DNA from 2 places in the Cupriavidus sp. PET2-C1 genome. Region 1 is predicted to be linked to the other one. Evidence: riboswitches for the same ligand, from Rfam matches in the RefSeq annotation. Region 1 holds a riboswitch; the other holds the start of a gene.
The links. Region 1 has a riboswitch for ZMP and ZTP ahead of glyA (serine hydroxymethyltransferase). Riboswitches for the same ligand answer to the same signal wherever they lie in the genome.
Positions count from the first base shown of each region.

Region 2: another riboswitch for ZMP and ZTP. It lies ahead of ACX12D_RS08435 (LysE family translocator); the one in region 1 lies ahead of glyA (serine hydroxymethyltransferase).

Region 1 is NZ_CM137259.1:3,184,925-3,195,251, forward strand. Features, by position in the region: gene tolA (cell envelope integrity protein TolA) at 1-495, opposite strand, end outside; gene tolR (protein TolR) at 511-948, opposite strand; gene tolQ (protein TolQ) at 991-1,674, opposite strand; gene ybgC (tol-pal system-associated acyl-CoA thioesterase) at 1,671-2,075, opposite strand; ZMP/ZTP riboswitch at 2,237-2,339, shown strand; gene glyA (serine hydroxymethyltransferase) at 2,462-3,709, shown strand; gene nrdR (transcriptional regulator NrdR) at 3,868-4,335, shown strand; gene ACX12D_RS14430 (GspH/FimT family pseudopilin) at 4,465-5,148, shown strand; gene pilV (type IV pilus modification protein PilV) at 5,153-5,689, shown strand; gene ACX12D_RS14440 (PilW family protein) at 5,767-6,507, shown strand; gene ACX12D_RS14445 (pilus assembly PilX family protein) at 6,578-7,084, shown strand; gene ACX12D_RS14450 (pilus assembly protein) at 7,126-10,327, shown strand, end outside.
Region 2 is NZ_CM137259.1:1,837,635-1,847,961, forward strand. Features, by position in the region: gene ACX12D_RS08420 (SDR family NAD(P)-dependent oxidoreductase) at 1-133, shown strand, start outside; gene ACX12D_RS08425 (methyl-accepting chemotaxis protein) at 504-2,078, shown strand; gene ACX12D_RS08430 (DNA polymerase II) at 2,154-4,547, shown strand; gene ACX12D_RS08435 (LysE family translocator) at 4,697-5,329, opposite strand; ZMP/ZTP riboswitch at 5,350-5,433, opposite strand; gene ACX12D_RS08440 (LysR family transcriptional regulator) at 5,563-6,516, opposite strand; gene ACX12D_RS08445 (nuclear transport factor 2 family protein) at 6,678-7,043, shown strand; gene ACX12D_RS08450 (VOC family protein) at 7,075-7,572, opposite strand; gene ACX12D_RS08455 (aldo/keto reductase) at 7,713-8,558, opposite strand; gene ACX12D_RS08460 (MATE family efflux transporter) at 8,689-10,134, opposite strand; gene ACX12D_RS08465 (sigma-54-dependent Fis family transcriptional regulator) at 10,245-10,327, opposite strand, start outside.

The DNA of each region.
Region 1 (10,327 bases):
GGCTTCCTTCTTCAGCTCGTCCTTCTTCTGTTCTTCGCGGCGCTGCTCTTCGCGGCGCAGGTCGTCCTTGTGCTGGGCATCCTTGCGGGCCGCCTCCTTGCGGGCCGCTTCCTGCCGCTCGGCTTCCTGGCGCGCGCGCAGGTCGGCCTGCTGGCGCGCCTCTTCGCGGGCGGCGGCCTCGGCCTGGCGGCGCTTTTGCTGCTGGAGGGCGATCTCGGCGTCTTCTTCGGCACGAGACCTCACCGCTGGCGCAGGCGGCGCCGGACGGGCTTGTACGATGGGCAGGGGTGCGGGAGGCGGCGGTGGCGGCGGTGCGGTAGTGGCCGGGATCTCATCCCAGAGCTCGGCTTCGGCACCGACCGGGGTGCTGCTCTGCCAGTGCACACCGAAATACAGCACGATGCCCAGCAGCAGGTGCATGAAAACCGCGAGCAGGAAGGAACGCAGGGTTCCCCGCTCCGGGGCCGGCTGATAAGGATAGGCGGCGGTTTTCATCGCGTGGGGCGGTGCTTACTTGGGCTTGACCATCAGGCCGACGCGCTTCACGCCGTCGGCCTTGAGCACTGACATGACGTCCAGCACGGCTTCGTACTTGACCGAGCGGTCGGCGGCGATCACCACCGGCTGATCGGGATTCTCGTTCTGGCGCTGATGCACGAAGTCGATCAGGCCCTGCTTGTCGAGCTTGCGCTCGAAGCTGTTGCCGGCGTTATCCTTGCCGCGCGCGGTCAGTGTGCCGTCCTCATGCACGGTCACGACGATGGGGGGCGCCTTTTGCTGCTGAGTGGCGTTGGCCACACTGGGCAGGTCAACCACGGCGGGATTCACGATCGGTGCCGCCACCATGAAAATGACGAGCAGCACCAGCATCACGTCAATGTAAGGCACGACGTTGATGTCGGCACTGGCCCGGCGGCGCGAGCCGCCACGGCGCTGTATCGCTGCCATTGCTGGTTCTCCTTGACCGAAGACGTTGGTGGTTTCGGCGCTTTAGCGGGTCTGCCGTTGCAGGATGTTCAGGAACTCTTCCATGAAGCTCTCGAAGCGGATGGCCAGGCGATCTACTTCGGTGGCGTAGCGGTTGTAGGCAATGACCGCCGGAATCGCCGCGAACAGGCCGATGGCGGTGGCGACCAGCGCCTCCGCAATGCCGGGCGCCACGGCTGCAAGCGTTGCCTGTTGCACATTGGACAAGCCGCGGAAGGCGTTCATGATCCCCCATACGGTGCCGAACAAGCCGATGTACGGACTGACCGAACCGACCGACGCCAGGAATGGAAGATGCGATTCCATCACATCCATCTCGCGCTGGTAGGCCGCGCGCATCGCACGCCGCGCGGCATCGAGCAGCGCGCCGGCGTCATTGTTGCGCTCGCGCGCCTTCAGGTACTCGCCCATGCCGGATTCAAAGATCCGTTCCAGCGCGCCGGTGTTGTGACGATTGTTGGCTGCGCTCTGATACAGGGCCTGCAGGTCGCCGCCGGCCCAGAAGTCGCGCTCGAACCCCTCGGTCTGGGTCCGCGCGGCGCGCAGGGAGAAATGCTTGCGGAAGATATATGTCCACGAGAACAGGGACATCACCAGCAGCAGGGCCATGACGGCCTGTGCCAGCACACTGGCGTGCAGCACCAGCGAAATGATCGACAGGTCTTGCGTGACGGTCACGGGATTCATCGAGCGGTCTTGATGGTTGCAAGGACAGGAGCGGGAATGGGAGTCGGGCGAAATGTGCTACGATCAACACACCCAACCCGGATGGCGCCAGTAGCCAGCAATTGCTCACCACGCCAGGCTTCCTGGGCGAATTGGACCGACGCCGGGCCAACCCGTTCAATCTGTGTCCGGATCTCAAGCAAGTCGTCCAGACGGGCGGGGGCATTGTAGTCCACCGCCGTGCTTCTGACGATGAAGACGACGCCGGTCTCATCGGCCAGCGCTTGCTGTTCGATGCCAAGCGAGCGCAGCCACTCGGTACGGGCGCGCTCGAAAAACTTGAGGTAATTGGCGTAGAACACTACGCCGCCCGCGTCGGTGTCTTCCCAGTACACCCGCAAGGCCCACACATTGTTGCTCATGGCCGCGATTGTAACGGGAGCCGGCCCGACCCGGTGTAAACCCTTGTCTGACATTACAACAATTACATAGCTTGACAGACAAGGCATTGACTTTCGGTCTCAGGCCCCGCAGCACCGTCTTGCAGCGAGCCAGCGCCTCGCGTTAAACTGCCGCCAACCATTCCATCTTGCGCGACTGGCGAAGTCAGTGGGTACTACCACGAGGAAGCGCAAAGTTCTCTGGCGCGATGTTTCAAGCGCCTGCCGCTCGCCTGGGCAGCGAATGGGAAGCAGGGTGCGCCCTGCGCCGGATAGCTAACGCGACCGGCGCCGGTCGCCTGTGCCTTCCCCGCGCGCCCTACCCCGAAGCCATTCGGAATTCCCCTTTTTTCAGACGAGTTTTCGCCATGTTCGAACGCAGCCGCTATACGATCGACCAGATCGACCCCGAGCTTTTTGCCGCCATCCAGAAGGAAGACCAGCGCCAGGAAGAGCACATCGAGCTGATCGCCTCGGAAAACTACACCTCGCCGGCCGTGATGGCCGCGCAAGGCTCGCAACTGACCAACAAGTACGCCGAAGGCTATCCCGGCAAGCGCTACTACGGTGGCTGCGAGTACGTCGACGTCGTGGAGCAACTGGCCATCGACCGCGTCAAGCAACTGTTCGGCGCCGAAGCCGCCAACGTGCAGCCCAATTCCGGCTCGCAGGCCAACCAGGGCGTGTTCTTCGCCGCCCTGAAGCCGGGTGACACCATCATGGGCATGAGCTTGGCCGAAGGTGGCCACCTGACCCACGGCATGGCGCTCAACATGAGCGGCAAATGGTTCAACGTGGTCAGCTACGGCCTGGACGCCAACGAAGACATCGACTACGACGCGCTGGAAAAGCTGGCGCAGGAAAAGAAGCCCAAGCTGATCATCGCCGGCGCCTCGGCCTTCGCCCTGCGCATCGACTTCGAACGCATCTCCAAGGTAGCCAAGTCCATCGGCGCCCTGTTCATGGTCGACATGGCCCACTACGCCGGCCTGATCGCCGCCGGCGTGTACCCCAACCCGGTGCCGCACGCCGACTTTGTCACCACCACCACCCACAAGAGCCTGCGCGGCCCGCGCGGTGGCGTGATCCTGATGAAGGCCGAGCATGAGAAGGCCATCAACTCGGCCATCTTCCCCGGCATCCAGGGCGGCCCCCTGATGCACGTGATCGCCGGCAAGGCAGTGGCGTTCAAGGAAGCCCTGTCGCCCGAGTTCAAGACCTACCAGCAGCAAGTGGTCAAGAACGCCCGTGTGCTGGCCGAAACGCTGATCGAGCGCGGCCTGCGCATCGTCTCCGGCCGCACCGAAAGCCACGTCATGCTGGTCGACCTGCGCGCCATGCAGATCACCGGCAAGGAAGCCGAAAAGGTCCTGGGCGAGGCACACATCACCGTCAACAAGAACGCCATCCCCAACGACCCGGAAAAGCCGTTCGTCACCTCGGGCATCCGCCTGGGCTCGCCGGCCATGACCACCCGCGGCTTCAAGGAAGAAGAAGCCCGCCTGGTGGCCAACCTCGTCGCCGACGTGCTGGAAAACCCGCACGACCTGGCCAACATCGCGCGCGTGCGCGAGCAAGTGGCAGCCCTGACCAAGCGTTTCCCGGTCTACGGCTAAAGCCCGGCGCCACCCGCCACGCGCGGGTGGCCGGCAGCCCCGCCGCGGCGCGCGCCGCGCCTGCGGCGGGCCTTGCCAACCCAGCCCGGCGCGACACAGAATGACAAAACGCTGCCTGCGCGGCACGCGCCCCGGCTCAAACTTCGAGGTGGTCAGGCATGAAATGCCCTTTTTGCGCCCATTCCAACACCCAGGTCCTGGACACGCGCATGTCGGAAGAAGGCGATACGGTGCGCCGCCGCCGCCGCTGTGAATCCTGCGACCGCCGCTTCACCACCTATGAGCGGATCGAGCTGTTCTTCCCCGCCATCGTCAAGAAAAACGGCTCCCGCGCGGACTATACCCGCGACAAGCTGAAAGACTCGATGCGCCTCGCCCTGCGCAAGCGCCCGGTCTCGGCTGAAGCCATCGACGCCTCCATCACCCGCATCGAAGAGAAACTGCTCGCCCTCGGCGAGAAGGAAATCCCCAGCAGCCAGGTCGGGGAACTGGTCATGCGCGAGCTGCGCCGGTTGGACAAGATTGCTTATATCCGGTTTGCTTCGGTGTATCGGAGCTTTGAGGACGTGTCGGAATTCCGCGACATGCTGGACGAGTTTTCGGCGTCTACCCCACGGAAGGGGTAGCAGACTTCCAAGGAAAGCGGTTTAATCTGCACTGCCTTCTTATATAAGAACAGAAGGTACGGTGGACTCGCCCGGAGAGGCGAAACACACCAACAAGAAAAAAAAACAGTTTTCGGACGGGAGTCGAACATGGGTCAGCCTTCCTGCCTTGCGGCAGCGGGCTTGGTTGCGCTTGTGCGCACCAGGCTATCGTGGGCACCGGGGAAAGCGCTGCGCAGTGCATGGGCAGCGCTGGCCGATTCACGCCCCTACGCCCTCTGGCACGCTGCCAACCGCTCCTCCCTCCCCTCTGCGCTACGCGCCACTCGGCAAGCCGGCTTCACTCTCATCGAACTGATGGTGGCGCTTTCGGTTCTCGCCATCCTGGCGGCAGCAGCAGTCCCGAACTTCAGCTCCTTCATCCATCGCAGCAGGATGACGACGGAATCATCCAATCTGGTCAGCGACGTGGAGATCGCCCGTAGCGAAGCAGCACGTCGCAATACAACAATCACCGTCTGCCCCACCGCCGACGGCACCAACTGCACCAGTGACTGGGCCCAGCGTCGCGTGGTCTTTGTCGACAGCAATGGCGACAACATCATCAGCAAAGGTGAAGAGGTGATCCGCAAAAGCGATCCGCCTGCCAGTTCCATGGCCATCGTGGCCAGCAGCTTGAGCACCGGCGCCACCAGCATCCGTTTGCGCTCCTGGGGCGCGCCAGATTCGCTTGGCTCCTGGCAGTTCTGCGCGAAGTCATCGACCAGCGCCGGCCAACGCGTCTCACTCACGGGCAGCGGCAAGCCCACCTCGCAGCAAGTCGCTTGCCCTTGATGCCATGAAGATAGCGCATCCCGAACGCACGCACAGCCGGCGTCGCCCCGCTTCCGGATTCACCCTCATCGAGGCCCTGGTGACGATCGTGGTGCTGTCATTCGGCGTGCTAGCGCTGGCTGCCCTGCAGTTGCGCACACTGGTCGATGGCCGTACGGCTTCCATGCGCAACGTCGCGACCGTGCTGGCCTACAACCTTGCTGACCAGTTACGAAGCAACGAAGCCGCGATGACCGCGGGTGCCTACAACCAGCCCGTCGGCCTGACCACGGTCGCCTGCTTCACTACCGCAGGGTGCACGCCAGCGCAGATGGCCGCAAGCAGCTACAAGGCCTGGCTCGACGACACGGCGGCCGCGTTGCCCAGCGGGCTCGGCACCGTCTGCATCGACAGCACGCCGGACGATGGCACGCCGGCCAATCCGCAGTGCGACAACGCAAGCGGTGCCCCCTACGCGATCAAGATCTGGTGGCAGGAAGATAAGGTGCCGACTAACCAGGACCCGGTCTATCAACGTTTTGTCACGGCGTTCGTACCATGAGAAAGGCAGGCCGCAAACTGACGCGCCGCGCGCGCGGCTTTACGCTTGTCGAGCTGATGGTCGGCTTGGTCATCAGCATGCTGCTGCTGATCGTGATCTCGTCCTTCTACCTGTCACAGCGGGCGTCCTACGGCACGCAGACGGACCTGGCCGGCATCCAGGAGAACGCGCGCGCGATTGCTCAATTGCTCCAGCGCGACGTGCGCCAGGCCGGCTACAGCGACTTCCCGGCAGGCACCACCTTTGCCAACGCCAACACCATCGACGCGACCAACGACACCGGCACTAACACAAGCGACACGTTGACGTTCCGTTATTTCGGTTCGGACGCGCTGGCCGCCGCCGCGTCCGTGCCGACGCCAAACCCTGACGGCACCATCGTCGACTGCACCGGCAAAGGTGTCAGCAATATCGTGCTGCAGGCGGAAACCTTCTCGATCGCCAACGATGCATCCGGCATGCCGTGGCTACAGTGCACCGCGAATGGCACCACCACGCCCCTATTCCCCGGCGTGGAGCGCTTCCAGGTACTGCTGGGCGAGGACACCGATGGCGACCAGGCGATCAATCGTTATGTGCCGCCGGGTGTCGCGGTCATGGCCAATGTCCGGGCGATGATGGTTTCTGTGGTGCTGGTCGGTGACAGCCGGACCAACCCCGCGCCGCTCTCAACCACATTGAGCCACTTCGGCACAGCCTATGCGCCCGCCAACGTGGCACCCGCCAGCGATGCAGGCAGCGTCGTGCATCTGCCTGTGGACGGGCGCCTGCGCAAGCATTTCACGTTCTATATCGCAGTCCGCAACCGCTTGAACTAGGCCAGAGATGAACAACCGACCCGACCGTCCCATGACCTGCCGCGGCGCCCCAGTGCGCACGCAACGCGGCATGTCACTGATCGTGGTGCTCCTGTTTCTCGTGATCCTGACGATGCTGGGATTGTCTGCCAGCCTGACCAGCCTTTCCGGCGAACGCATGGCGCGAAACTCCCGCGACCAGAACATCGCCCTGCAGGCGGCGGAAGCGGCTTTGCGGGATGCGCGCACCGATATCAGCATGACACGCGCCCTGAGCGGCCGCACCGGCGCGTCGGACACCTGCGATGTCGCCAGCTTCAAGGGCTTCTGCATACCGGCCACCTCGGGACAACCGGTATGGGAACGCTACATCGAAGATGGCGCGCACTCCGTCACGCTCGGCGAAATGACCCAGCAGGCAGCGCTGACCGCCGGGAATGTGTCGAAGCAACCGCGCTACATCATCGAATCCCTTCCGGACATCGCCGACGGCAGCCTGCGCGCCGGCTCCACCCGCTATGTCTTCCGCGTAACCGCCATTGGTTACGGAGCCAATCCGAACACCAAGGTCATGGTGCAGGAAGTCGTCCGGTTCTGAGCCGTTCTGCGCAACCATCCTAAACATCCGTCGAGCGCACCATGACCCAGCAAGCCCGTTTCCGCCCCGTCACCGGCCTCCAGTTGTTGCTGGCCCTCGCGTCCGCCATCCTGGCCGTCGCATCGGCATGCGCCACGCAGCTGAACTTGGCAAAGCGCCCCCTCTATGCGGGCGGCAATGTGCCGCCCATGGTGATGATCGACCTGTCCAAGGACCATACACTGCACCAGAGGGCCTACAACGACTACACCGACCTGAATGGTGACGGCGTGCTCGACACGACCTATACCAACAGCATCGACTACGCCGGCTACTTCGATTCGTACAAGTGCTACACCTACGATGGCAGCACCCAGCATGCCTTCGTGCCGTCAGCCGTCACTACCGACAAGTACTGCAACGGCTCCGCCTGGAGCGGCAACTTCCTGAACTGGGCGAGCATGAGCCGCATCGACGAAGTGCGCAAGATCTTGTACGGCGGCTTCCGCTCCACAGATACCGCGACCACCACTGTGCTGGAACGTGCCTTCCTGCCGATGGACGCGCACGCATGGGCCAAGTTCTACAACGGATCCGATGTCAGCAAACTGGTTCCGCTGACGGTGGAAGCGGCCGGGCCCACATTGACGTCGAGCACCACGGTCACCGTCGCGGCCAATGTCATCACCGGGATCAAACTCAGCTCGGTCGCGAACATCAGCATCGGCGACCAGATTGTCATGACCGCCAACTCACCCGCACCGGCCAACACGACCCTGACGGGCTGGGTCATGAGCGTGGATACCAGCAGCAACAAGACCATCAGCCTTGCGGTCTATCCAGACGGGGTTTCCAAGCCTAGCGGCGCCGCAAACAGCTACAACAGTTGGGCGGTGACCAACCTGACCCGAGGCGGGCTCACTATCTGCAACGTGACTCCTAAGGATTCAAGCAACGTCAACTCCCAGAGCAATACCCAGGCGCCGCAACTGCGGGTTGTCTCCGGCAATTACGCCACTTGGGGCGCCAGCGAAAAATGGCAATGCAACTGGTCGGAGGAGCAAAATAATACGCAAAGCTCCTTCCTGACCAAAATCAACGGCACGAGCGTAACCGGCTCATCCAACGGCAACCGGGCAGCCCTTTCCGGCATCAATGCCTCGGCAGAGAATCCAGTGAAAGCGGCCCGCGCCCTCGGCACCGGCGAAAGCAGTGGCACCTTCAATGCACGCGTGCAGGTCTGCGTGCCGGGCCTGCTTGGCACCGAGAACTGCAAGCAGTACGGCTCGTCCTCCTACAAGCCCTTCGGCCTGCTCCAGAAATACGGTGAAAGTGGCCAGATGTTGTTCGGGCTGATGACCGGCACCTATGACAAGAACATCTCGGGTGGCGTGTTGCGCCAGAACGTAGTGAATTTCTCCCAGGAAGTCGATCCGTCGAACGGCACCTTCACCTACGCGGCGAGCTCGCCTGTGAAAGGTATCGTCTGGAATGTCAATAAGCTGCGGCCGTACGGCTACAGCTACAGCGACGGGAGCTACGTCAATGCTGACAGTTGCAACTATCAGCAGACTTCCATCGTACCCAACAACGGTTCCACATCGCAAAACCAGCCAGCTAACGAAGGCAACTGCTCCACCTGGGGCAATCCGATCTCCGAGATCTACCTGGAGTCCTTGCGCTATTTCGCCGGAAAGACCGCGAATTCCAGCTTTGCACCGAAGAGCAGCAACAGCAAGGATGCGGCGCTGAGTCTGACCACGCCCACATGGGCGAATCCAATGGACTTGCCCTCCACCAACGCGAACAAGGCGCCCTACTGCACGCCGTTGAACACGCTGGTGTTCAACTCAAGCGTCTCTTCGTACGACAACGATCAACTCGCTGGCTTCACGGATCTGAACACAGCCGATGCCAACAGCACTTGGACCGATAAAGTCGGTGCCGGAGAGAGCATCAATGGCGGTAGCTGGTTCATGGGTGGGGTCAACGGTGGCCTGATCGACAACCTGTGTTCCGGCAAGACAATCTCCAAGCTGAGCGACGTACTTGGCATTTGCCCCGAAGGTCCTTCACAGAAGGGGACGTTCCAGATCGCAGGTGCTGCGCTCTACGCGCACATGAACCGGATTCGCTCCACCAGCCAGGCGGCAACGCTGGGCGTGCCAACGGCCGACGCCACCTCCCTCAAGGTCACGACCTACGCCGTCCAGCTGGCCACCAACACGCCCAAAATCAACGTGAATGTAGGCGGCAAAACCGTCACCATCATGCCTGCGTACCAGTTGCACCCGCAGTCGCCCAACTCGGTAACTGCGGACGCCAGCACCGGAACACTAGTGGACTTCAAGGTCATTTCGCAGACGGCCTCGAGCGGCAAGTTCTACGTCAACTGGGAAGACTCTGTCGCCGGCGGCGATTATGACCAGGATGTCTGGGGCATCCTCAGCTATACAGTGACGGGCAATACAATCCAGGTATCGACCCAAGTGGTCTCCGGCTCGTCGGCGAACGGCCAGGGCTTCGGCTATGTCATCTCCGGCACAACTAAGGACGGCCCACACTTCCATTCAGGCATCTACAACTTCAAGTACACCGACCCGGCACCTGTCGCCGTCACGCCTTCGAGCGCGCCCATCAACACATCAGGCGGCTGCAATCTGTGTAACTTCGGCGATCCCCAGACCACCGTCAGCTACACGGCCAGCGGGACAGTGGCTTCGCAGTTCATGGATCCGCTTTACTACGCAGCAAAATGGGGCGGCTTCAAGGACCTGAACGGCTCGGGCACACCCGATCAGGTCTCCGAATGGGATGTACGCTTGTCCGATGGCAGCGGCGGTTCCGACGGCTTGCCGGACAACTATTTCTACGCCACCAACCCAGGCGCGCTCAGCAGCGCGCTGGAGCGCGCGTTCCTGTCGATCCTGCAGACTTCCTCGGCGGCATCGGTGGCGACCAGCTCCTCGTCACTCACGACCGGATCGACGATCTACCAGGCTCGTTTCAATGGCACTGACTGGTCCGGTCAATTGCTCGCATACGCTGTCGATACCAACGGCATCGTCAGCAACCCTGCCCTGTGGGATGCGGGCGCAAAAATGAAGACGGTCAACGCGACCGCCCGCAACATCCTCACTTACGATGGCACGTCATCGGCAAATGCCGGGATTCCGTTCCGCTGGGGCAACCTGCCGGCAAGCTATCAGAGCACGCTTAACCGCAGCGACACGCTAGGAAGTGCACGCCTTAATTGGATTCGCG
Region 2 (10,327 bases), 1.3 Mb from region 1:
GGTGCCGATGGGCCGCATGGGCAGCGCATGGGACGTGGCCCACGCCTGCGCCTTCCTCGCCTCGGATGCGGCGGCCTATGTCACCGGCACGGAGCTGGTGGTGGATGGCGGCCTCACCGGGAAATTCGTGTGACACGCAATCCGTCGCCCCATGTGCAGTAGTCGCTTAAAAGAAAGGATGGCTGGCTAGGCATATCCGCAGCGCGGATATTCGCGCAACGCCATTGCCCGAGGGGCTAAAGGGCCACTTAGCCCTGCCGATATGTAGTCGTCGGCATAAAGAATGCCGGCATCCCTTGCCGGCACGAGCCGATGTCTTTCTCCCGAAGCCGACGCTCGATCGGTTGCCACGACAAGCGAAGATCAGGCATCCGTGCAGGCGGCATTGCCACGCAGCCGCCTGCCGGTCTCTCGCTTGCCCTTCCGGGATGGCTCTGGCCGATCACCTCTTGCATTCCTCCTTTCTTTTTCCAGGACGACGGACAACCATGCGTTTCAGTGACATGAAAATATCGACCCGCCTAACTGCCGGATTCGGCATTCTGGTTTTGTTGATCGCCTTCATGGGCGGCACATCGATCATCAAGATTCATACCGTGGAAGATGCATTGCACACGGTACTCAGTGATCACTACAGAAAAATAGCGGATCTCAATGCCATTGAGGGAAACCTGAACCAGGTCGCGCGCTCGCTGCGCAATATGGTGATCATGACGGCGGCGATGGATATCGAGAAGGAACGTGAACTGACAGCTGCCACGCAAAAGACCATTGCCGCCCAATGGGCCCGGCTAGAGACCAAGGTCATATCCGACAAGGGTCGGGCCGAGCTGGCCAAGGTGAAAGAGGCGCGCGGTGTGTACGGTGCCCTGCAGGACAAGTTCCTCGGGCTGGTGGCGGCAGGCAATGCCGACGAGGCCAGGAACATGCTGCTGGGCGAGTTGCGCCCGGCCCAGCTGGCCTACTTCGCCGCCGTGGAAGGCCTGATCCAGCATCAGGACAAGCGCATGGAAGCGTCCACCAGCGAGGCCATCGACGCTGTTGAGCGCATGAAGGCCACCATCTGGGCTTCGGGTGCCATTGCGCTGCTGGTCGCCGTTTGCATGGCCACATGGATCATCCGCGCCATCACCCGGCCAATCAATCAGGCTGTGCGGGTGTCGGCGGCCGTGGCCGCGGGTGACCTGAGCCTGCAGTTCGATGCCAGCGGCAACAATGAAACCGCCAAGCTGATGCGCGCGCTGAAGGATATGCAGGCTAGCCTGGTGCGCGTGATCGCCAACGTGCGCGAGAACGCCGAGGGTGTCGCCAGCGCGAGCCAGCAGATCGCCGATGGCAACCGCGACCTGTCCGGCCGTACCGAGGAGCAGGCCAGCGCGCTCGAGCAGACCGCGGCCTCGATGGAGGAGCTCAGCTCCACGGTCAGGCAGAACGCCGACAACGCGCTGCAGGCCAATCAGTTCGCCATCGGCGCCACCACGGTGGCGCGCAGGGGCGGCGACGTGGTCGGGCAGGTGGTGGGCACCATGAAGGACATCAACGACAGCTCGCGCAGGATCGCCGACATCATCGGCGTGATCGACAGCATCGCGTTCCAGACCAACATCCTGGCGCTGAACGCCGCCGTGGAGGCCGCGCGCGCCGGCGAACAGGGGCGTGGCTTTGCCGTGGTGGCGGGTGAGGTGCGCAACCTTGCGCAGCGCAGCGCCGAGGCGGCCAAGGAGATCAAGACGCTGATCAACGCCAGCGTGGAGCGCGTGGAGCAGGGCACGGCCATGGTGGACCATGCCGGCGCCACCATGACGGAGATCGTCGCGGCGATCAAGCGCGTGACCGACATCATGGGCGAGATCAGCGCAGCCAGCACGGAGCAGAGCGCGGGCGTGGCGCAGATCGAAACCGCCATGAGCCAGATGGATCAGGCCACCCAGCAGAACGCCGCGCTGGTGGAGGAAAGCTCGGCGGCGGCGGAAAGCCTGCATGCGCGGGCACGGCAGCTGGTGCAGGCGGTGGCCGTGTTCAAGCTGCATCAGGAGCGTGGAGGGCGGGGCGCGCCATCCGGCCTCACCGGGGCCTGAACGGGGCTTGAGCGGGGCTTGACTGGCCAAGGACCAGTAAAATAGCCGGCCAGGGTGGGTTTTCAAAGGCGGCAGGTGGCTCAACGACAACAGGGTTTTCTTCTGACTCGGCACTGGCGGGATACGGCCGCCGGGACGGAAGTCGAGTTCTGGCTGGCAACCGACAGCGGCCCTCGGCATATCCGCCTGGCGCATCAGCCCTCGGTGGCGTTCGTCCCGGCCGAGCAGCGCGAGACCGCCGAGGCGGTCTTGCGCGGCGAGCGCAACGTGGTGTTGCGCAAACTCCCGCTCGCGGATTTCCATCGCCGCCCGGTGCTGGGCCTGTACTGCCAGCACTACCGCCAGCTCACCAAGCTGGAAAAACTGCTGAAGGAAGCCGGCGTCAGCGTCTACGAGGCCGACATCCGCCCCCCGGAGCGCTACCTGATGGAGCGCTTCATCACCGCGCCCGTCTGGTTTGCCGGCGAGGCCAACGAAGCTAACGAGGCTAACGACGCTAGCGGCAAGGGGCCCCTGCTCAACAGCCAGATGAAACCCGGGCCGGCCTATCGGCCCCGGCTGAAGCTGGTCTCGCTGGACATCGAGACCACCGCCCACGGCGATCTGTACTCGATCGCGCTGGAAGGCTGCGGCCAGCGCCAGGTGTATATGCTCGGCCCACCCAACGGCGACGACAGCGCGGTCGACTTTGACCTGGAGTATTGCGCCAGCCACCCGCTGATGCTGCAAAAGCTGAACCAATGGCTAGCCCGGCACGATCCCGATGCCATCATCGGCTGGAACGTGGTGCAGTTCGACCTGCGCGTGCTGCAGAAGCACGCGGATCGCTATCAGGTCCCGCTGCTGTTTGGCCGGGGCGGCAATGTGCTGGAGTGGCGCGAGCATGGCTTCAAGGAGAACCATTTCTTTGCCTCCGCCGCTGGCCGCCTGATTATCGATGGCATCGAGGCGCTGCGGTCCGCCACCTGGAACTTCCCGTCCTTCAGCCTGGAGAGCGTGGCGCAGACGCTGCTAGGCGAGGGCAAGTCCATCGACAACCCGTATCAGCGGATGGCGGAGATCGACCGCCGCTTCGCCGAAGACAAGCCCGCGCTGGCCCGCTACAACCTCAAGGACTGCGAACTGGTGACCCGGATCTTTGCCAAGACCGAGTTGCTGACCTTCCTGCTGGAGCGCGCCGCTGTCACGGGGTTGCCGGCGGACCGCAGCGGCGGCAGCGTGGCCGCCTTCACGCACCTGTACATGCCGCTGATGCATCGCCAGGGCTATGTCGCCCCGAACCTGGGCGAGGTGCCGGAGGGCGCCAGCCCCGGCGGCTTTGTCATGGATTCGCAGCCCGGGCTGTACGATTCGGTGCTGGTGCTGGACTACAAAAGCCTGTACCCGTCCATCATCCGCACTTTCCTCATCGATCCGCTCGGGCTGGTGGAAGGGCTGCAGGATCCGTCCGACGAAAGCTCGGTGCCGGGATTTCGCGGCGCGCGCTTCTCGCGTACCCGGCATTGCCTGCCGGCCATCGTCCAGCAGATATGGCAAGGCCGCGAAGCCGCCAAGCGCGAAGGCAACAAGCCCTTGTCGCAGGCCCTGAAGATCATCATGAATGCGTTCTACGGGGTGCTAGGCTCCAGCGTCTGCCGTTTCTTCGACCCACGCCTGGCGTCGTCGATCACCATGCGCGGCCACGAGATCATGCACCGCACGCGCGAGCTGATCGAGGCGCAGGGCTACCAGGTGATCTATGGCGATACCGATTCGACCTTTGTCTGGCTGAAGCAGCCGCACGCGGAAGCGGACGCCGACAGGATCGGCCACGCCCTCGTCCAGCAGGTGAACCAGTGGTGGCGGCAGCATCTGCAACAACAGTACGGACTGGAGAGCGCGCTGGAGCTGCAGTACGAGACCCACTACCGCCGCTTCCTGATGCCCACCGTGCGCGGCGCCGAGCAAGGCAGCAAGAAGCGCTATGCGGGGCTGGTCGTCAAGGCGGACGGCAGTGAAGAGATGGTCTACAAGGGCCTGGAAACGGTACGCACGGACTGGACGCCGCTGGCCCAGCAGTTCCAGCAAGCGCTTTATCAACGCGTGTTCAAGCAGCAGCCGTACCGGGAATACGTGCAGGACTATGTCCGCCGCACCATGAGCGGCGAGTTCGACGCGCAACTGGTCTACCGCAAGCGCTTGCGCCGCACGCTCGAAGACTATCAGCGTAACGTGCCGCCGCATGTGCGCGCGGCACGCATCGCGGACGAGTTCAACCGCAAGGAGGGCCGTCCGCTGCAATACCAGAACGGCGGCTGGATCAGCTACGTGATGACGGTAGCCGGCCCGGAGCCGCTGGAAACCCGGCGCTCGCCCATCGACTACGACCATTACCTGACGCGGCAGCTGCAGCCGGTGGCCGACGCCATCCTGCCGTTCCTGGACGATGCGTTCGAGGCGTTGGTGACGGGGCAAAAGGCGTTGTTTTGACGGGGCCTCAGGCGTCGGGGTTTATCCAGCACGGAATGAAAGTCCTCGAGCGTCAAGCACACGCGAGGATATGACCGGCGACGCCTCGTGGGCCACGGACGTTGGACGTTGGCTGCCGGCTGTCGCGCCGGCGTATTGGCAAGGCGCCGCTATTTCTTGGATTCGTATGCCATGCGCACCGCCAGACCTGTCAGAACGCTGCCCATCAGCCAGCGCTGCACCAATAGCCACTGCGGGCGTCCCAACAGGAAGGTAGATATCGATCCGGCCGTCACGATGATCAGTGCATTCACAGCGAGGCTGATCGAAATCTGAACGCTGCCGAGCGCCAGCGATTGGGTAAGAACACTGCCGTGTCCTTCCACAATGAATTGGGGAAGCAGAGACAGATACATGACGGCGATCTTGGGATTCGCCAGGTTAGTGATAAACCCCATGCTGAAGAGCTTCCTTGGGGTATCGACCGGTAGGTCGCGCACTGCAAACGCGGACCGTCCACCCGGTTTGACCGCTTGCCAGGCAAGGTAGAGAAGGTACAAAGCGCCGCCAAAGCGAAGCGTGTCGTATGCGTAAGGTACCGCAAATACGAAAGCCGTAATTCCGAATGCCGCACAGAGCATGTAGAACACAAAGCCCAGAGCAACGCCTCCCAACGAAATGAGGCCTGCTCGCCTACCCTGGCAAATTGAGCGGGAAATTAGATAAATCATGTTCGGCCCTGGCGTTAAAACCATTCCCAACGCCACAAGAGCGAACATGAACAGATTTGCGAAATCAGGCATAACCCATCTCCAAGGATAGTAGGTAATGCCCAGGCGCGCGGCGGCTAGCAACCTCACGCTCCCCGATAGTGCTCTATCTGTATGCGCCAGTCACATGAGTGCAGAAATCATAGCACAGGAGAGAATGCTCCAGGATCGGCGGAGCCGTGGTTGCCCGCTGACAGGCAACCAGTAAACCCGGGACGATCGCTGGCGTGTGTCGGACTGAGATCGGCCACCGAAGAAAGAGAAAATCACCTTCTGCTGTGGCTGGATGATTTCCAATCCATGGACGTCTCTGTGCTCCACTCCGCGGCAGTGAGTCTGGAGATGAAGAAATCGGCCAACGCACTCACCTTGGCGGGCCGCGCGCGGGCAGTGGGTGTGACGAAATACAAACCACCTTCAGGCAAGCGCCAATCGGTCAAAACGGGCTCGAGCTGTTTGTCCCGGAAATACTGTGTCGCGACAAACTCAGGAAACTCGGTGATGGCAAGTCCAGCGAGGACCGTGGGCAGTAATGCCTCCACGCTCGTTCCTCGCAATGCACCGATCGGTGTGACGGTGCATTCTTCGCCACTTTCATGGGTAAATCGCCAGACGTCGCGCTTGCTCCTGTTGGTGTAGGTAAGACACTGGTGGGCGCCAAGATCATGCGGGTGCTGAGGGCGGCCATGGCAAGACAGATAGGCTGGAGATGCCACGACAAATCGACGCACGGGTGCAATGAGGCGGGCGACGAGTGACGAGTCCTCCATGATGGCGATGCGCAGGGCGGCGTCAAAGCCATCGCCAATCAGGTCAGTCTGTGCATCCGTGAGATGAAGTTCGACGGAAATATCTGGATAGGTCCGAAAGAATTCAGGTAACAACGGCGCCACCCAGCGAGCACCAAAGGAGAGCGGCGCCGCGAGCTTTACGAGACCGCGCGGTCGGCTTGACGTCTCACGTGCGAAATCCTCCGCTTCCTCCGCCTCGGCGTAGATTCTTGCCGCTCGCTCGGCAAGCGTGTGGCCATAGTCCGTGAGTGCAAGTCGTCGGGAGGTGCGGTTGAACAGTCGGCCTCCCAGCCGCTCTTCAAGACGGGTAACGGCCCGAGAGACAGTGGCGACCGAGACCCCCATGGCTGTTGCCGCAGCAGCGAACGAGCCTTCTTCGGCAACCTTCGCGAACATCGCGAGCCCTTCGAAATCCGGTAGTTTTGACATCGACAATCCTGCAACGATGGCTTTCATTCATTTCTATTTCGAAAATTAGCATGACGTCGTAGATTTGTCTTGTCGCACCACACCAGCCAGGAGATAGACATCAAGAGATCTCCACACCACGCGACCGCAAACGTCCAAAGTTATCGATCAAGGAGTGTGTTATGAATGACCGTACCCATGAACTGCTTTATCGCAACCTCCAGGAGGTCTTCGGTGAAGGCGACGCAACGCGTCGTCGCGCGGCAATCGAGGCGCTCTATACCGAGGACTGCGTGCTCTACGTGCCTACGGGTGTATTCGTTGGGCACGGCGCTCTCGACAAATTCGCAGGGGATCTTCGCGCGACGCACCCGCACTTCGCTTACACACCGCACGGCGAGGCTCAGGCTCTCCACAACGCCGGTCGTCTGGCTTGGGGTTCTGGCCCGCACGGCGAAGCCCCCGACTATACGGGCTGGGATGTGATCATCGTTCGTGATGAAAAAATCGCAGCGCTTTATGTCTTCCTCGATTCCAATCCCGCATAACCATGCGCTGGCCCTCGCGGGCTTTGCTCCGTCAGCCCGCGGATAGGTTTTGGCCCAGCCGTGCCGCTTCTATCGCGGCGATGTCGATCTTTTTCATGGTCATCATCGCGTCAAACGCGCGCCTGGCCGCCGCGCGATCGGGGTCGGATATTGCAGCGGTGAGGGCGCGCGGGGTGATCTGCCATGACAAGCCCCACCGGTCCTTGCACCAGCCGCATGCGCTTTCCTGGCCGCCATTGCCGACGATCGCGTTCCATAAGCGGTCGGTTTCGGCCTGGTCATCCGTCGCGATCTGAAAAGAGAATGCCTCGTTGTGCTTGAAATACGGGCCGCCGTTCAGGCCAAGGCAGGGGATGCCGGCGACGGTGAACTCAACCGTCAGGACATCGCCCTGCTTGCCGCCAGGATAGTCGCCCGGTGCGCGGTAGACAGCGCCGACAGAACTGTCGGGGAACGTTTCCGCATAGAAGTTTGCGGCGTCAACGGCGCCACCTTCGTACCACAAACAGATCGTGTTCTTGCTGGTCATTTCGTATCTCCTGATGAGTTGACCACCGGCATCCGCCACCGCCAAGATAATCCAGTTACGAACGCGGTGGAGGTGTTCGTCTGGATAGGCCGTGACAACTGCAGGCCTGCCGCAAGTTTCAGCGCCCGGTCAGCGCCCAGTCATCGCAAATCGTCGAGGTCTCCTGGCGCCAGGGTGAGGGCTGCGGCGCGCACGTTTTCCTCGAGGTGATCGATGGATCGGGTGCCGGGGATGGGCAGCATGACAGGCGACTTCGCGAGCAGCCATGCAATCGACAGGGCTGCATGCGTGAGACCGTGACGCGTGGCGGCCTGCTTCACCTTGCGCGCGCGCAGGCCGCGTTTGCCACCCAGCGGATACCAGGGCAGAAAGGCAATCCCGAGACGCTCGCACGCGGCGAGCACGTCCTCGCTGGTTTGATCTCGCAGATTGTAGGCATTCTGGACCGACACGATGGGTGCGATGCTGCGTGCCAGATCAAGCTGCGCGACCGTCACGTTCGAGATGCCGATATGGCGGATCTTTCCTATGCGCTGCAAATCAGCCAGGGCTCCGACCGACTCGGCAAATGGCACGTTCGGGTCAGGCGCATGGAGTTGATATAAATCGATGCGCTCCAGCCGCAAGCGCTGCAAACTGCCTTCGACCGCGCCCCGCAAATGGTCGGGGCGGCCGTCCCGAACCCAGGATCGCCGATCTGGCCGCACCAAACCACCTTTCGTAGCAATGACCAGGTCCGAAGGATAGGGATGCAACGCCTGCGAGATCAAAGACTCATTTGCCTCCGGGCCGTAACTGTCCGCGGTGTCAATGAAGTTCACACCAAGCTCGATTGCCCGATGCAGAACGCGATTGACGTGATCCCGATCCTTTGGTTTTCCCCAAGCCGAATCGCCACACAGACGCATTGCGCCGAAGCCTAATCGATTGACAGTCAAGTCGCCGAGGGCAATCGTTCCGGCGAGCCCCGCACCTTTCTGTTCCAATGCCACCTCCATCTGGTCGGCGTCGTCAATCGCAGTGATGGGTCCCCGGCCGGTTAACGCTGAACGGATCGGCTGCCGACAGCCACCCCGAGACAGGATGCCAGGCACCGAAGTCCGGCGATGTCCGACATCATGCCAGGCGGCTGGCCTCGATGCGCGGGAACACCCGCGCCAGCGTGACGCCGCGCGCGGCCATGAACAGCAGCAGCGCCGCCCATAAGCCGTCGTTGCCGAACGGGCCGGCCAGCGTAAGCGCCGCCACCATGAACGCCGCGAACGACAAGGCCATCGAGTGCATCAGGTCGCGCGTGCTGGTGGCGCCGATAAACACGCCATCGAGCAGGAAGCCCCACACGGAAACCAGCGGCAGGGCGACCGCCCATGGCAGGTAGCGCACCGCCGCGTCGTGGACCGCCCGCTGGTCGGTCAGGCAGGCGATGATCCATTCCCCGGCGCCGGCATACACCAGGGAGAAGCACAGCGCGCCCACCGCGCCCCAGATCATCGTGACCCGGACCGCGCGGCGGAAGGCGTGCCGGTCCCGGGTGCCGATGGCGGCGCCCACCAGCGCCTCGGCCGCATGCGCGAAGCCATCGAGCGCGTACGCCATGAAGGTCTGGAAGTTGAGCAGCAGCGCGTTGGCCGCCAGGATCACGTCGCCTTGCTGGGCGCCCGCATGGGCGAACCAGCCGAAGCTGGCCACCAGGCACAGCGTGCGGATGAAGATGTCGCGGTTGAGGGCGACCAGCCGCTTCAGTTCGTGCGCATCGGCGACCACCGCCCAGCGCAGGGGCGGCAAGCCGTGCGGGCGCAGCCGCCAGAGCAGGGCGGCGCCCAGCACGAAGCCGCAGGCATCGGCGCTAGCGGTGGCGGCGCCGATCCCCGCGATGCCCCAGTCGAATACATAAACATAGAGCAGCACCGCGGCAATGTTCACCGCGTTGATGAAGAGCTGGATGAGCAGGCCGAGCCGCACGTGCTGGCAGCCCAGCAGGTAGCCGAGCACCACGTAATTGCACAAGGCAAAAGGCGCCGCCCAGATCCGCGCCTGGCTGTAGACCCGCGCGTGGTGCTGGAGTGTGTCGCTGCCGCCGATCAGGCCCAGCGCGCCGTGGATCAAGGGCATCTGTACGGCCAGCACGCCGAGCCCGATGACGGTGGCCAGCAGCAGGGCGCGTGCCAGCGTGGCGCGCAGTGCCGCGCCGTCCTGGGCGCCGTAGGCTTGCGCGGCGAGGCCGGTGGTACCCATGCGCAGGAACCCGAAGCCCCAGAACACAAAGCTGAAGAACAGGCCGCCGGCGGCTACGCCGCCCAGGTAGGCCGGGTCCGGCAGGTGGCCGGCAACGGCGGTATCGACCGCACCCAGGATCGGCTGGGTCAGGTTGGCCAGGATGATCGGGAACGCCAGCGCCAGCACGCGCCGGTGCCAGTCCGAAGCGGGGAGGGCCGGCGCTGCGCCGCAAGCGCTGCCGTTGGCGGGGGAAGCGGATGAGGCGGATGAGGCGGCGGATGAGGGCGGACTGTCGGCGTCTGGCACGTTGTGCAGCGAGGGCTGGGTGTTTGGGGCGACCGACATTATGGTCGATCCGCTGCCTTGGTGCCTCGCCGGTGATCAGGAACGATGCCGCTCACCCACGCCGTACGTGCCGGGGATCAGGCGTTCACGGCGCTCCCACGGCCGAAGCCTTATTGCTGGTTGGGCGCGACAATGCCGTAGCGCTCCATTTGACGGTAGACCGTGGCGCGCGCGATGCCCAGGTCAACGGCAA